2 regions of the Leifsonia sp. NPDC077715 genome follow, and region 2 is predicted to be linked to the other one. Evidence: predicted binding sites of a transcription regulator. Region 2 holds the regulator's gene; the other holds the start of a gene.

Region 1 (6,921 bases), on a different contig from region 2:
TCGCGGTCGCCTTCCAGGGCGCGCCGGAGTTCACCGGGCCGCGGATGTTCCTCCCGCCCGCGCCGATCCGCTCCGCGCCACCGCAGCCGCAGCTCTCCGGCAGCCCGGAACCGCAGCAGCAGACGCAGGTGCTCCGCCTCGACCTCTCCTGGCTGTTCGTCGCGCTCATCGTTCTGGCGGTCGTGATCGCCCTGGCCCTCCTGTGGCGTCTGCGCCGCCGGCCGGCACCGCCGCGGGAGCTGCCACCACTGATCGACGTGACCGATGCCGAGGTCGGCGACGCCCACCCCGAGCCGGCCCGCCATGCCGAACCGGAGCACGTGCGCCGCGGACTCGAGCGCGCGTCCGCTGAGCTGGTCGACGTGCGCGAGCCCCGGGACGCGATCGAACGCGCCTGGGTCGGGCTGGAGGAGGGCGCGGCGGACTCCGGTGTGCGCCGCCTGCCTGCCGAGACGCCCGCGGAGTTCACCGCCCGCGTTCTCTCCCGGGTGGCGGCCGATCGCGAGGCGGCCCAGCGCTTCCTCACCCTGTACCAGCGGGCGCGGTTCAGCAGCGCCCCGGTCACGCCGGAGGACGTCGCCGCCGCGCGCTCGGCGGTCGACGCGCTCCGGGCCTCGTGGAGCGACGCCCCGCGCTCGCGCGCGTCGACGTCGGCCGACCGCTTCGGAGCGCGTCGATGACCCGCCGCCTCCCGCCCCGCATGCTGCGCCGCCTCATCCTGAGCGCGGTGCTCGGGATCGCCTTCGGCGTGGCCGCCTGGTACCTCGGGATGGACGCCGCCCACGCCATCGGACTCGGCGCCGCCGCCTTCGCCCTCACCACCTGCCTCTCGGCACTGGGGGAGGCCGCCGACGTGGTCTGGGCCGTCCCCGCGCCCCAGCCCCGTCCTGGAGTGCGCCGCGACATCGTGCAGCTCGGATGGTCGCTCGGCGCCCGCGGCGGACGCGCGTCGCCCGAAGGGGTGCGCCGCCTGCGGCTGGTCGCGGAGCGCGCCCTGCTGCTCCGGGGACTCGACCTGGAGGACCGCGCCGCCGACGCCCGCCTCGAGGAGCTGCTTGGGGCCGACGCGCTCCGGCTGCTGCGCCGCGGGTCGGGTGTCGCCCCGCCGCGCACGTCGGAGGTGTCATCGGCGCTCACCCGGCTCGAGGCGTTGGAGCGGGAGGACGCGGCCGCCGCCTCTTTCTCCTCCACGAGAGCCGACCCCGCCGCGCCGCCCGCAGCATCCCGACAGCCCGCCCCGAGCATCCAGGAGCCACCGCATGCCCGCTGAACCCGTCCACCCGCACGACCCGGCGACAGCACCGTCACCCTCGGCAGCCCTCGGCGTCCCCGAGGTCGCCCGTCTCGGCGCCCAGGTGCTCGACCGCGTGAGCAGCGTCGTGGTCGGCATGCGAGAACCGCTCCGCATCGCCTTCGCGACCATCCTTGCCGGCGGGCACGTGCTCTTCGAGGACGTCCCGGGCCTCGGCAAGACACTCGCCGCCCGGAGCATCGCGGCCGCGGTCGGGCTCGAGTTCCGCCGCCTGCAGTGCACGCCCGACCTGCTGCCGTCCGACATCACCGGCTCATTCGTGTACCTCCCGAGCACGGCGGACTTCGAGTTCCGGCCCGGTCCGGTGTTCACCGGGCTGTTCCTCGCCGACGAGATCAACCGCACGTCGCCGAAGACGCAGTCTGCGCTGCTGGAGGCGATGGCCGAGGGGCAGGTGTCGGTCGAGGGCCGCAGTTTCCCGCTGCCGTCGCCGTTCCACGTCGTCGCGACGGCGAATCCGATCGAGTCCGAGGGCACGTACGCGCTGCCCGAGGCGCAGCTCGACCGGTTCATGGTGCGCTTAAGCGTCGGTTACCCGGACGAGGCGGGGGAGTCGCGGGTGCTGCTCGCGCGTGTGGCCCGCCGCCACGAGGTCGCCACCGTCGAGCCGGTGATCGATGCGCCGACGCTGGCGGCCATGCAGGCCGGCATCGAGGCGGTGGATGTGGACCCCGATATCGCCGCCTACTGCGTCCGCCTCGCCGCCGCGACACGCGGCCACCGGTCGGTGGAGGTCGGCGCGTCGCCCCGCGGGTCGCAGGGTCTGCTGCTCGTAGCCCGTGCGCTGGCCGTGCTCGACGGCCGCGACTTCGTGCTCCCCGACGACGTGAAGGCGGTCGCCGTGCCCGTGCTCGCGCACCGCCTCACGCTGACCGTCCAGGCGTGGACGGGCGGCGTCCGCGCCGAGCAGGTCGTCGCCGAGGTGGTCAACACGGTCGCCGGTCCCCCGGCGGTCGGGTCGGGGCGCCGCGCGCAGCAGGCACCGGATGCGGTGGAGACGGACGCGCAGCACCGATGACCGACAGCGCCGACCACCCGCACACCGAACGCAGGCATACCGCCACGCGCGGCGGGTGGACGCTGAGCCCGGCCCTCGCCGGTGCCGTCGTCGTCGGGATGGTCGGTGTGGTGGCCGCGTTCGTGATGACACGCGTCGAGCCCGCTCTCGTCGGCGCGCCGCTGCTGCTCGCCGCTGCGCTGAGCTGGGATCGCAGGCCCCGCCGGCTCGACGATTCGGCCGGCTCGGACGAACTCCGCACCGAGACCTCCGTCGCCTCGACGGGCCGGGCGCATCCCGCACCGGACGGGTCGACGGCCCTCACCGTCGACATCCACGCCGTAGTCACGCAACGTCCGGACGCGATCCAGCTGCGGCTCGCCCTCGGCGGGGCCGCGCCGGTGGATGCCGTGCTCACCCCGCGCGCGGCCGCGCGCACGACGGGTGAGGTCCCTGTTGTCCACTCGGGTCCGCAGCGGGTGGCCGAGGTCGCCGCTCGCGCGATCGGCGCCGACGCCGCGTGGGTCGCCGCCCCGGGCGAGGAGGCGTCCGTCGAGCGGGTGGTGCGTCCGCGCCGGCTGCCGCTCCGCCGCCTCCCGCTGCCGGCGCGCCTGCTCGGACTGACCGGCCAGCACGTGTCGACGCGACCCGGCGACGGCGGCGAGTTCCGTGACATCGACCTCTTCCATCCCGGCGACCGCCTCCGCCGGATCGACTGGCGGGCCACGGCTCGCGCCGGCCGCTCGGATGAGCTGTACGTGCGCCGGACCACAGCGACCTCCGACGCCGCCGTGCACGTGGTGCTCGACGCGCGCGACGACGTGACCGGGATTGTCGCGGACTGGTCGCGCGCCTATCCGCGGCCTGCGCTGTCCTCGCTCGACCTCGCCCGCGAGGCGGCGGCGTCGCTGACGGTCGCGTACGCGGCCGTGGGGGACCGCGTCGGTTTCGACGACCTGGGGGAGTCGCGTCGCGTCCTCCCGCCGCGCGCCGGCGCCCGCCATCGCGAACGGGTGCTGCGCGAGATCGAGCTGACGACGGCCACGGGCACGACGTTCCAGCGCGTCCGCTCGCCGCGCCTGTCGCCGGGCGCGATCGTCTACGTGCTCTCGACCTTCCTCGACGACCAGCCGTCGACGCTGGCTCTCGGCTGGCGCGCGTCCGGGCACCGGGTGATCGCGATCGACGTGCTCCCGGTCCGGGATGCGCGGGAGCTCACCGCCCGGGAGCGGCTGGCCCTGCGCACCGTCGAGCTCGAACGGCGCCTGCGCCTGCGCCGGCTGGAGGCGGGCGGTGTCGAACTGCTCGGATGGCAGGACCCGGTCGCCCGCGAGGCCGGCCTGCGCGCGCTGACGGCGGGGAGGCGCGGATGAGCGACCCCGCACGTACGACGCCCGACCTGGGCACGCACACCGTCCCGGGATGGTCGGTGCGCGCGCTGTTCGCCGTGGTGGGCTTGACGCTGGTCCTCGCGGGCGTGCCCAGCGGCCCGTGGACGGCGATCGGGGCCCTGCTCGTCGGGGTGGCCGTGTGGCGCCCGCGCTGGCTGACGGCGTGGGTGCTGATCGGCGTCCTGGTGCTGTCGTCGCTGGTCGAACCCGGAACGCTGACGGTCCGGATGCTGGCGCTGATCGCCGGCGCGCACGCGCTCCACCTGCTCGGATCGTGGATGCTGGTCGTCCCGGCGGCGGCGCGGCTCCAGCCCGCGGTGCTGCTGCCGTCGCTGCGCCGGTTCGTGCTCCTGCAGGTGCCGGTGCAGGTGGTGGCCGTGGCTGTGCTGCTCCCGGCCGGGCGCATCTCCGTGCCTGCCTTCGCGATCGTCTCCGGACTCGCAGCGCTCGCCCTGGTCGGGATGCTCGTCCCCGCTCTGCTGCGCCGTCCGAACCGCTGAGGAGCGCTCGCGGCGGCCGCCCGGCTCGAATGTCGGTGGTCGCTCCTAGACTCACGCGTGCGGGGATCACCGCGCTCGGCAGGGTAGAATCGAACGGATGTTCGAGACGCCGGAGTGCGGTGCGCGGTGGGCGAACAGCCCCCTCGAACAATGACGGATGGCGGAGAATAGAGCGAGTGAGCAGCGGGCGAGTGAACAACGATCGGGTGCACGGGGACGGCGACATCGGCAGCACCATCAGCCGGGTGACCGGCTCGCACCTCAGCGTGCGCGGTGCGCGGGTGCACAACCTCCACAACGTCGACCTCGAGATCCCGCGCGACTCGATGGTGGTCTTCACGGGACTCTCCGGGTCGGGGAAGTCGTCGCTCGCGTTCGACACGATCTTCGCCGAGGGTCAGCGCCGCTACGTCGAGTCGCTGTCCGCGTACGCGCGACAGTTCCTCGGCCAGGTCGACCGCCCGGACGTCGACTTCATCGAAGGTCTGAGCCCCGCCGTGTCGATCGACCAGAAGTCGACCAACCGCAACCCGCGGTCGACCGTCGGCACGATCACCGAGATCTACGACTACATGCGTCTGCTGTGGGCGCGTATCGGCGTGCCGCACTGTCCGATCTGCGGTGAGCGCATCCAGCGCCAGACCGTTCAGCAGATCGCCGACCAGCTGATGGAGCTCGAGGCAGGCACCCGCTACATGGTCGTCAGCCCGGTCGTCTCGCAGAAGAAGGGCGAGTTCGTCGACCTCTTCAAGGAGCTCGCGGCGAGCGGCTACTCGCGCGCGCTGGTCGACGGCGAGCAGATCCAGCTGTCCGACCCGCCGACGCTGAAGAAGCAGGTCAAGCACGACATCTCCGTCGTCATCGACCGTCTGGTCGCCGGCCCCGACATCCTGGGCCGCCTCACCGACTCGCTCGAGACGGCGCTGCGGCTCACCGACGGCCTGGTGCAGGTCAACTACGTCGACCGCGAGGGCGCGGCGGCGTGGCAGAACTTCAGCGAGAAGCTGTCCTGCCCGAACGGCCACCCCATCCAGCTGACCGAGATCGAGCCGCGCACCTTCTCGTTCAACGCGCCGTTCGGAGCGTGCCCCGAGTGCTCCGGTCTCGGCACCCGAATGTCGGTGGACGAGGAGCTGCTGCTCGACGACGACGAGCTCAGCATCGCCGACGGCGTCATCGTGCCGTGGACGAGCCAGGGCAAGAGCCTGTTCAACTACTACGAGAAGCTGCTCGACGGCCTCGCGCGCGACCTCAAGTTCTCGCTCAAGACCCCGTGGAAGAAGCTGCCGCAGAACGTGAAGGACGCCGTCCTCCACGGCGACAACTTCGAGGTCAAGGTCAAGTGGAAGAACCGCTACGGCCGCGAGATGTCGTACACCTCCGGCTTCGAGGGCGTGGTGCCCTACATCGAGCGCCAGTACATCCAGGCCGAGACCGACACGCAGCGCGCCCGCTGGGCGGAGTACCTGCGCGAGGTGCCGTGCCCGGTCTGCGGCGGCAAGCGCCTCAAGCCCGAGGTGCTGGCCGTCCTCGTGCACGGAAAGAGCATCGCCGACGCGTCGCTGCTCAGCCTCAGCGACGCCCGCGCGTTCATGGAGAAGCTGCACCTGACCGAGCGCGAGCAGAAGATCGGCGCGCAGGTGCTGCGCGAGATCAAGATCCGGCTCGACTTCCTCATCCAGGTCGGCCTGAGCTACCTCGACCTGGCCCGCGCCGCGGGCACGCTGTCGGGCGGAGAGGCGCAGCGCATCCGCCTGGCCACGCAGATCGGCTCGGGCCTGACCGGCGTGCTGTACGTGCTCGACGAGCCGAGCATCGGCCTGCACCAGCGCGACAACCGCCGCCTGATCGACACCCTGGTCGCCCTCCGCGACCTCGGCAACACGCTGATCGTGGTCGAGCACGACGAGGACACCATCCGCACGGCCGACTGGATCGTCGACATCGGTCCCGGCGCCGGCGTGAACGGCGGCCACGTCGTCCACTCCGGCTCGTACGACGAGCTGCTGAAGAACACCGCCTCGCTGACCGGCGACTACCTGGCCGGACGCCGCGAGATCGCCATTCCGGCGAAGCGTCGGAAGATCGACAAGAAGCGGATGATCCGCGTCGTCGACGCGCAGGCCAACAACCTGAAGAACGTGACGGTCGACTTCCCGCTCGGCACGTTCGTCGCCGTGACGGGCGTCTCGGGCTCCGGCAAGTCATCGCTGGTCAACGACATCCTCTACCGGGTGATGGCCAACAAGCTCAACGGCGCTCGCAAGGTGGCCGGCAAGCACCGCACGATCACCGGGCTCGAGAACCTCGACAAGGTCGTGCACGTCGATCAGGCGCCGATCGGCCGCACCCCGCGCTCCAACCCGGCGACCTACACGGGCGTCTTCGACCGCATCCGGAACCTGTTCGCCGAGACGCCGGAGGCGAAGGCCCGCGGCTATCTGCCCGGCCGGTTCAGCTTCAACGTCAAGGGCGGACGCTGCGAGGCGTGCTCGGGTGACGGAACGATCAAGATCGAGATGAACTTCCTGCCGGACGTCTACGTCGCGTGCGAGGTCTGCGGGGGAGCGCGGTACAACCGCGACACCCTGTCGGTGCACTACAAGGGCAAGAACATCGCCGAAGTGCTCGACATGCCGATCAGCGAGGCCGCGGAGTTCTTCAAGCCGATCTCGGCCATCCACCGCTACCTGCAGACGCTGGTCGACGTGGGCCTCGGGT
Region 2 (6,921 bases):
GCGACCTCATCTCGGCCCTGCACGAGCGCGGCCGGGTGATCTCGACCGAGTACGTGGAGGAGGGCACGCGCGTCACCGCGCGGATCATGCCCGAGTACCACGCGGCATTCGAGCCGTTCGAGGTGGCCGCGACCGCGTAACGGGAGCGGACCGATCCGGAGGCCGGACGGGATCGACTGTGTCGAAGCATGACACGGGCGATTCCGTCCGGCCTTCTGCGTTGCTAGATTGCCTCTCAACCGAAGCGGGCGACCGCTGACGTGGTGCGACAGCCGAGCCCGGCACCCGCCCGTGAAAACCGCCACCGCGCACTCGCGCGGTGCGGGTATCCCGTGCCGCTGTCCGACCATCCGAGGAACCGATCCATGAGCTGTACCGAGCCCCGGTACTCCTTCGAGCTGTACCCGCCGCGCAACGAGCGCGCGGCGGCTGCGCTCCCGGGAACGATCGACCGCCTCGCGGCCGTGCGCCCCGACTTCATCTCGGTGACCTTCGGCGCCGGCGGATCGTCGCGCACCGCTTCCCTCGACGTGCTGCGCTACATCCTGCAGCACACCGACGTCAGCCCGATGGCCCACCTCACCTGCGTCGGCTCGTCGCACGAGGAGGCGAACCGGCTGATCCGGGAGTTCCTGGATGCCGGGGTGCGCCGGTTCCTCGCCGTGCGCGGCGACCCGCCTGCCGACCTCCCCGAGGGCGTCGACCCGATCGGCGACATCCGGACAACCGCCGAACTGGTGCAGCTCATCCACCGGGTGCAGGCCGAGCGCGTGCCGTACGGCGAGCTGCCGGTCCCCGGACTGCACGCTCGTGCCCTGCTCGAGCACCGCGAGCACGTGCAGATCGCGGTCGCCGCATTCCCGAACGGGCACCCGTCGTCGCGCTCCGTCTCGCAGGACATCGACGCCCTGCTCGCCAAGCAGGCGGCCGGCGCGAACCTCGGCATCACCCAGCTGTTCTTCCACGCCGAGGACTACTTGCACTTCGCGCAGCGCGCGGCGGAGGCCGGTGTCGCGTTCCCCATCCTGCCCGGGATCATGCCCGTCACCAGCCCCGCCCGCCTCAAGCGGATGCTGGAGCTGAGCGGCGAAGACCTCCCCAGCGACCTCGCCATCGAGCTCGAGGTCGAGCCGACCGACGAGGGCCGCCGCGAGATCGGCGTCGCGTGGGCGGCCCGCCTCGCGCAGCGCCTGCTCGACGGCGGCGCCCCCGGCATCCACCTCTACACGTTCAACCAGCACGAGGCCGTGCTCTCCGTGCTGGACCGGATCGGCGCCCTGCCGACCGGTGACGCCGACCGCCCCACCACCCAGAAGGAACCAGCATGACCGACACCACCGCGCGCCCCGCCTTTCCCGCGGGCACGATCATCGGCTACCCGCGCATCGGCCGCCGCCGCGAGCTCAAGAAGGCCGTCGAGGCGTTCTGGGCCGGCAGCATCACCGCGGACGAGCTGGAGGCCACGGCCGCCGACCTGCGCTCGGCCACCCGCGAGCGCCTTGCGTCCCTCGGCCTCGGCCGCACCGACGCGTCCATCCCGGAGAGCTTCAGCTACTACGACCAGGTGCTGGATGCGGCGGTCACCGTCGGCGCCATCCCATCGCGGTTCGCCGGGCTCGCCGGCGCGGACGGCTCCGTGGACCTCGCAGGCTACTTCACCATCGCCCGCGGCGAGGGGGAGAACCCGCCGCTGGAGATGACCAAGTGGTTCGACTCCAACTACCACTACCTGGTGCCGGAGATCGGGCCGGAGACGGACTTCCGTCTCGCGTCCGACCGCATCGTGCGCGAGTTCGAGGAGGCCCGCGAGGCGGGCTTCGTGACGCGACCGGTGGTCGTCGGTCCGGTCACCTTCCTGCTGCTCAGCAAGGCGAGCGACGACGCCCCCGAGGGCTTCCGTCCGCTGTCGCGCCTGGGCGACCTCCTGCCGGTGTACCGCCAGCTGCTCTCGCGGCTCGCCGCCGCGGGTGCGCCCTGGGTGCAGCTGGACGAGCCGGCGCTCGTCAGCGAGAGCATCGACGAACCGCGGGATGCGGTGCTCGACGCCGTCCGCACGGCCTACGACGACCTCGCCGGCGCGACCGACCGGCCGGCGATCTTCGTCGCGGCGCCGTACGGCAGCCTGGACGACGCGCTCGCGCCGCTGGTGGCCACGCCCGTCGAGGCGATCTCGCTCGACCTCGTCCGCGGCACGGTGCCGACCGGCCTCGACGCGTCGACGGCGGCGGCGCTCGCCGCCAAGACCGTCGTCGGCGGCGTGATCGACGGCCACAACATCTGGCGCGGCGACCTGGAGGCGGCGTTCGGGACGCTCACCGAGCTCCTGTCGCTCAGCCCGTCCGTGACGGTGTCGACCTCCACCTCGCTGCTGCACGTGCCGCACGATGTGGACGACGAGCCCGAGCTGGACGTGCGCCTCAAGACCTGGCTCGCCTTCGCCGACCAGAAGGTCGCGCAGGTCGCCGTCCTCGCCCGCGGGATCGTGGATGGCCACGAGGCCATCCAGGAGGAGCTGACCGCGGCCACCGCGGCGCTCGCCGACCGGGCCTCGGCGCCCGGGGTGCGCGTCCCGGCCGTGCGCGAGCGCGAGGCGGCGCTGACCCGCGCCGACTTCCGCCGCGGCGACTACGACGCACGCCAGGCGGCGCAGGAGGAGGCCCTGGGCCTGCCGTTCCTGCCGACCACCACGATCGGCTCCTTCCCGCAGACCGCCGACATCCGCCGCTCACGCGCCCAGCTCGCGAAGGGCCTGATCAGCGAGGCGGAGTACCTGGGCCGGATGCGCGACGAGATCAAGCGCGTCGTCGACCTCCAGGAGGAGATCGGGATCGATGTCATCGTGCACGGCGAGCCGGAGCGCAACGACATGGTGCAGTACTTCGCCGAGAACCTGGACGGCTTCGCGGTCACCCAGAACGGCTGGGTGCAGTCGTACGGGTCGCGGTGCACGCGTCCGTCCATCCTGTGGGGCGACGTGTCGCGGCCCGCGCCGATCACGGTCGACTGGTCGTCGTACACGCAGAGCCTGACGTCCAAGCCGGTCAAGGGCATGCTGACCGGCCCGGTGACCATCCTGGCGTGGTCGTTCGTCCGCGACGACCAGCCGCTCGGAGAGACGGCCCGCCAGGTCGCCCTCGCCCTCCGCGACGAGATCGCCGACCTGGAGCAGGCGGGCATCCGCGTCGTGCAGGTCGACGAGCCGGCGCTGCGCGAGCTGCTGCCGCTCAAGAAGCGCGACCAGGACGACTACCTGGAGTGGTCGGTCGGCTCCTTCCGCCTCGCCACCTCGGGCGTCGCCGACGAGACGCAGATCCACACGCACCTCTGCTATTCGGAGTTCGGCGTGGTGATCGACGCGATCCGCAATCTGGACGCCGACGTGACCAGCATCGAGGCCGCGCGCAGCCGCATGGAGGTCGTGCACGACATCCAGCGCTCCGGCTTCGAGCACGGGATCGGCCCGGGTGTCTACGACATCCACTCGCCGCGCGTGCCGTCGGTCGCCGAGGTCACCGAACTGCTCGAGACGGCGCTCAGCGCCATCCCGGGCCGTCAGCTCTGGGTGAACCCGGACTGCGGGCTCAAGACCCGTGGGTACGACGAGACGGTCGCGTCGCTCCGCAACATCATCGAGGCGACGCGAGGAGTGCGCGAGAAGGCGGCCGTGACCGCCTGATCGTCTGATCGCGATGAAGCGCCTCGGGGCGTCCGCTGTCCGCGGACACCGCCCCGGGGCGCTTCGGCGTCGGGCAGGATGAGCGCATGGTGCGCATCCCCGATGAGGAGTTCGAGCGGATGGTGGGGGACATCCTCGACTCCCTCCCTGACGACATGGTCGGCCCGCTCGAGAACGTCGCCATCCTCATCGAGGACCAGCCGCCGGGCGCGCGACCGCGATTGTTCGGGCTCTACAGCGGGCGGCCGCTGACCCGGCGGTCGGTGTACGGATTCGGGGAGCTGCCCGACCGCATCACGCTGTACCGGAACAACCTCGAGGCCTCCGCGTCGTCGCTGGAGGAGCTGCGGGCGCGCGTGCGCGTCACGGTCGTCCACGAGATCGGGCACTACTTCGGGCTGGACGACGCCCGGCTGAAGGAGCTCGGCTGGGCGTGACCGCCGAGCCGGCCGCGGGCGGTACGCATCAGACGGCGCGGAGGACCGCGACGACCTTGCCGAGCACCGTCGCGAAGTCGCCGAGGATCGGCTCGAAGTTGGAGTTCCGCGGCAGCAGCCAGGTGTGGCCGTCGCGCTGCCGGAACACCTTGACCGTCGCCTCCTCGTCGAGCATCGCCGCGACGATGTCGCCGTTCTCGGCCGTGTTCTGTGCCCGCACGACCACCCAGTCGCCGTCGCAGATGGCCGCGTCGATCATCGACTCGCCGACCACTTTGAGCATGAAGAGCTCGCCGTTGCCGACCAGCTGGCGGGGGAGGGGGAAGACCTCGTCGACCTGCTGCTCGGCGGTGATCGGGATTCCGGCCGCGATACGGCCGACCAGCGGCACCATCGCCGCATCGCCGACGGGCGTCTGGTTCTCGTAGTCAGGGGTGTCGCCGGACGCGCTGGGCAGGTCGATCAGGATCTCGAGCGCGCGCGGGCGGTTCGGGTCGCGGCGCAGGTAGCCGCTCAGCTCGAGCTGGTTGAGCTGGTGGGTCACCGACGAGAGGGAGGAGAGGCCGACCGCGTCGCCGATCTCGCGCATGCTCGGCGGATAGCCGCGCTGGTTCACCGACTTCTGGATCACGTCGAGGATGGCCAGCTGCTTGTCGCTCAGGTTCTTGCGTCGGCGGGTGCCTCCGCGGGCCTGGTTCTCGTTCGACACGGGCGTCCTCTCTGGGCCTGGGGCCGTCCGCCGGGTGCTCTCCGGCAGGAATGTCGGTGGTTCCTGATCTGATGTCCTCAGACAGTCGAAACTGTATCCGCGTCCAGGAGGGAAGACAAACATGTGTTCGAGTGTGTCGCGAACTTCATCGGCGATTTCTCCTGTCCGTGCCGCTTCGAACGGCCCCTTGCGGATTCAGACATTCGAAGATACATTCGGAACACAGCTTCGCACCCGCGATTCTGAGGAGGTCACGGCCATGAGTGCAGTACTGATGAGCGAGTCGGTTCCCACCACCCTTCGGGCGGTGCCGCCGCTTCCCGAGGGCGCGCGCGTCCGTCTGCGCCTCACGCGCCGCGGTCGCGCTGTGCTGTCCGCGCTCGTCGCGCTGCCGCTGGTCGTCGGCGCACTGGTCTTCGCCCTCAACGGCGGCGGCGCCGTCGCCACCGGCGAGCAGACGCACGTCACCTTCCAGTACGTCACCGTCGCCTCCGGCGACTCCCTCTGGTCGGTCGCCGAGCGCGTCGCCCCCAACGCCGACCCGCGCGACGTGATCGCCGACATCGTCTCCCTCAACGGCCTCGACTCGGCCGTCGTCACCCCGGGCCAGCAGCTCGCGGTTCCGGCCAAGTACGCCAAGTAGGTCCTCGCCGGGGAGCGTTGCCGAAAGGGAGGAATCCCGGGCCCGGGGGACCACAGGTGTCCTCCGTTTCTCGCCGCCAGCGGCGCGTCGGGCCGCTAAGACCTCCGTTTCGCGCGGGCGTAGCGGCTCCTTCGAGACGTTGTGGGCAAGTCCGGCACGTCGTTCGTACACCGTCCGTCGCACGCCGTCATCCGGCGGAGCGGTCGTGTAGCGCTGACTACGATTGAAGGGTGACCTCCCTCTCCGAGCTGCCGATCCGAGACGACCTCCGCGGTCGTTCACCGTACGGCGCGCCGCAGCGTCCGGTGCCCGTCGCGCTGAACGTGAACGAGAACACGCATCCCATTCCCGAGGATGTGGCGTCCGACATCGTCGCGCGGGTCGCCGCGGCCGTCGGCGGCGTGAACCGCTACCCCGACCGGGAGTTCACCGAGCTCCGCGAGGCGTTCGCGCGCTACCTCGGCCACGACCTGACCGCTGACGAGATCTGGGCGGCGAACGGCTCGAACGAGGTGCTGCAGCACATCCTGCAGGCGTTCGGCGGCCCTGGGCGCACGCTGCTCGGTTTCGCGCCGACGTACTCGATGTATCCGCTGCTCGCCGCGGGCACCGGCACCGCGTATGTCGCGGGCACGCGGGATGCGGACTACGAGCTCTCGCCCGAGACCGCCGCCGAGCAGATCCGGACGCTGGATCCCGACATCGTGATCCTCTGCTCGCCCAACAACCCGACCGGCACGCCGCTCGACCTCGCGACGGTCGAGGCGGCGTACGACGCCGCGCGCGGCATCGTCGTCGTGGACGAGGCGTACGCCGAGTTCCTGCCGGACGGCACGCCCTCGGCCCTGACCCTGCTGTCCGGCCGCCCGCGTCTCCTGATCTCGCGCACGATGAGCAAGGCGTTCGCCTTCGCCGGCGCCCGCGTCGGGTACCTCGCCGCCGACCCCGCGGTGAACGACGCCCTCCGGCTCGTCCGCCTGCCGTACCACCTGTCGGCGATCACGCAGGCTGCCGCGCTCGGCGCGCTCGCTCACTCCGACGAGATGCTGGCCACCGTCGGCGAGATCCGCCTGCAACGCGATCGGCTCGTCACGGAGCTCGCCGCCCTCGGCTACACGCCCCACCGCAGCGGCAGCAACTTCGTGCTGTTCGGCGGCGTCGCCGACCCGCACGCGACGTTCGAGGCACTGGCCGAGCAGGGGATCCTGGTGCGCGATGTCGGCATCCCGCACCACCTGCGCGTGACCGCCGGCACCGAGCAGGAGACGACCGCGTTCCTGGAGGCGCTGGCCGCCCTCGGGCGCCCGGCGACGGCGGCGGACGAGTTATCCACAGTGGACGATGCCCCGGAGCGCACGGAGCCCGCCCCGATAGACTCGGACCTATGACGAACCGCGCCGCCACGGTCACCCGCGAGACGAGCGAGTCGAGCATCGAGCTCACCCTCGACCTCGAC

What was found. Region 2 encodes LexA, which represses DNA repair genes until DNA is damaged. Its sites were predicted from a motif close to TCGAACANNTGTTCGA; they were not measured.
Region 1: uvrA (excinuclease ABC subunit UvrA) is a predicted target of LexA. The motif match lies at 4,290-4,305, and genes of this name have one in related genera.

Annotation. Positions count from the first base shown of each region.
Region 1 is NZ_JBFBOG010000003.1:822,069-828,989, reverse strand. Features, by position in the region: gene AB0P25_RS17845 (DUF4129 domain-containing protein) at 1-680, shown strand, start outside; gene AB0P25_RS17840 (hypothetical protein) at 677-1,270, shown strand; gene AB0P25_RS17835 (MoxR family ATPase) at 1,260-2,330, shown strand; gene AB0P25_RS17830 (DUF58 domain-containing protein) at 2,327-3,682, shown strand; gene AB0P25_RS17825 (hypothetical protein) at 3,679-4,200, shown strand; gene uvrA (excinuclease ABC subunit UvrA) at 4,407-6,921, shown strand, end outside.
Region 2 is NZ_JBFBOG010000001.1:151,896-158,816, reverse strand. Features, by position in the region: gene hflX (GTPase HflX) at 1-140, shown strand, start outside; gene AB0P25_RS00765 (methylenetetrahydrofolate reductase) at 366-1,328, shown strand; gene metE (5-methyltetrahydropteroyltriglutamate--homocysteine S-methyltransferase) at 1,325-3,676, shown strand; gene AB0P25_RS00755 (metallopeptidase family protein) at 3,763-4,113, shown strand; gene lexA (transcriptional repressor LexA) at 4,142-4,822, opposite strand; gene AB0P25_RS00745 (LysM peptidoglycan-binding domain-containing protein) at 5,097-5,465, shown strand; gene AB0P25_RS00740 (histidinol-phosphate transaminase) at 5,696-6,853, shown strand; gene hisB (imidazoleglycerol-phosphate dehydratase HisB) at 6,850-6,921, shown strand, end outside.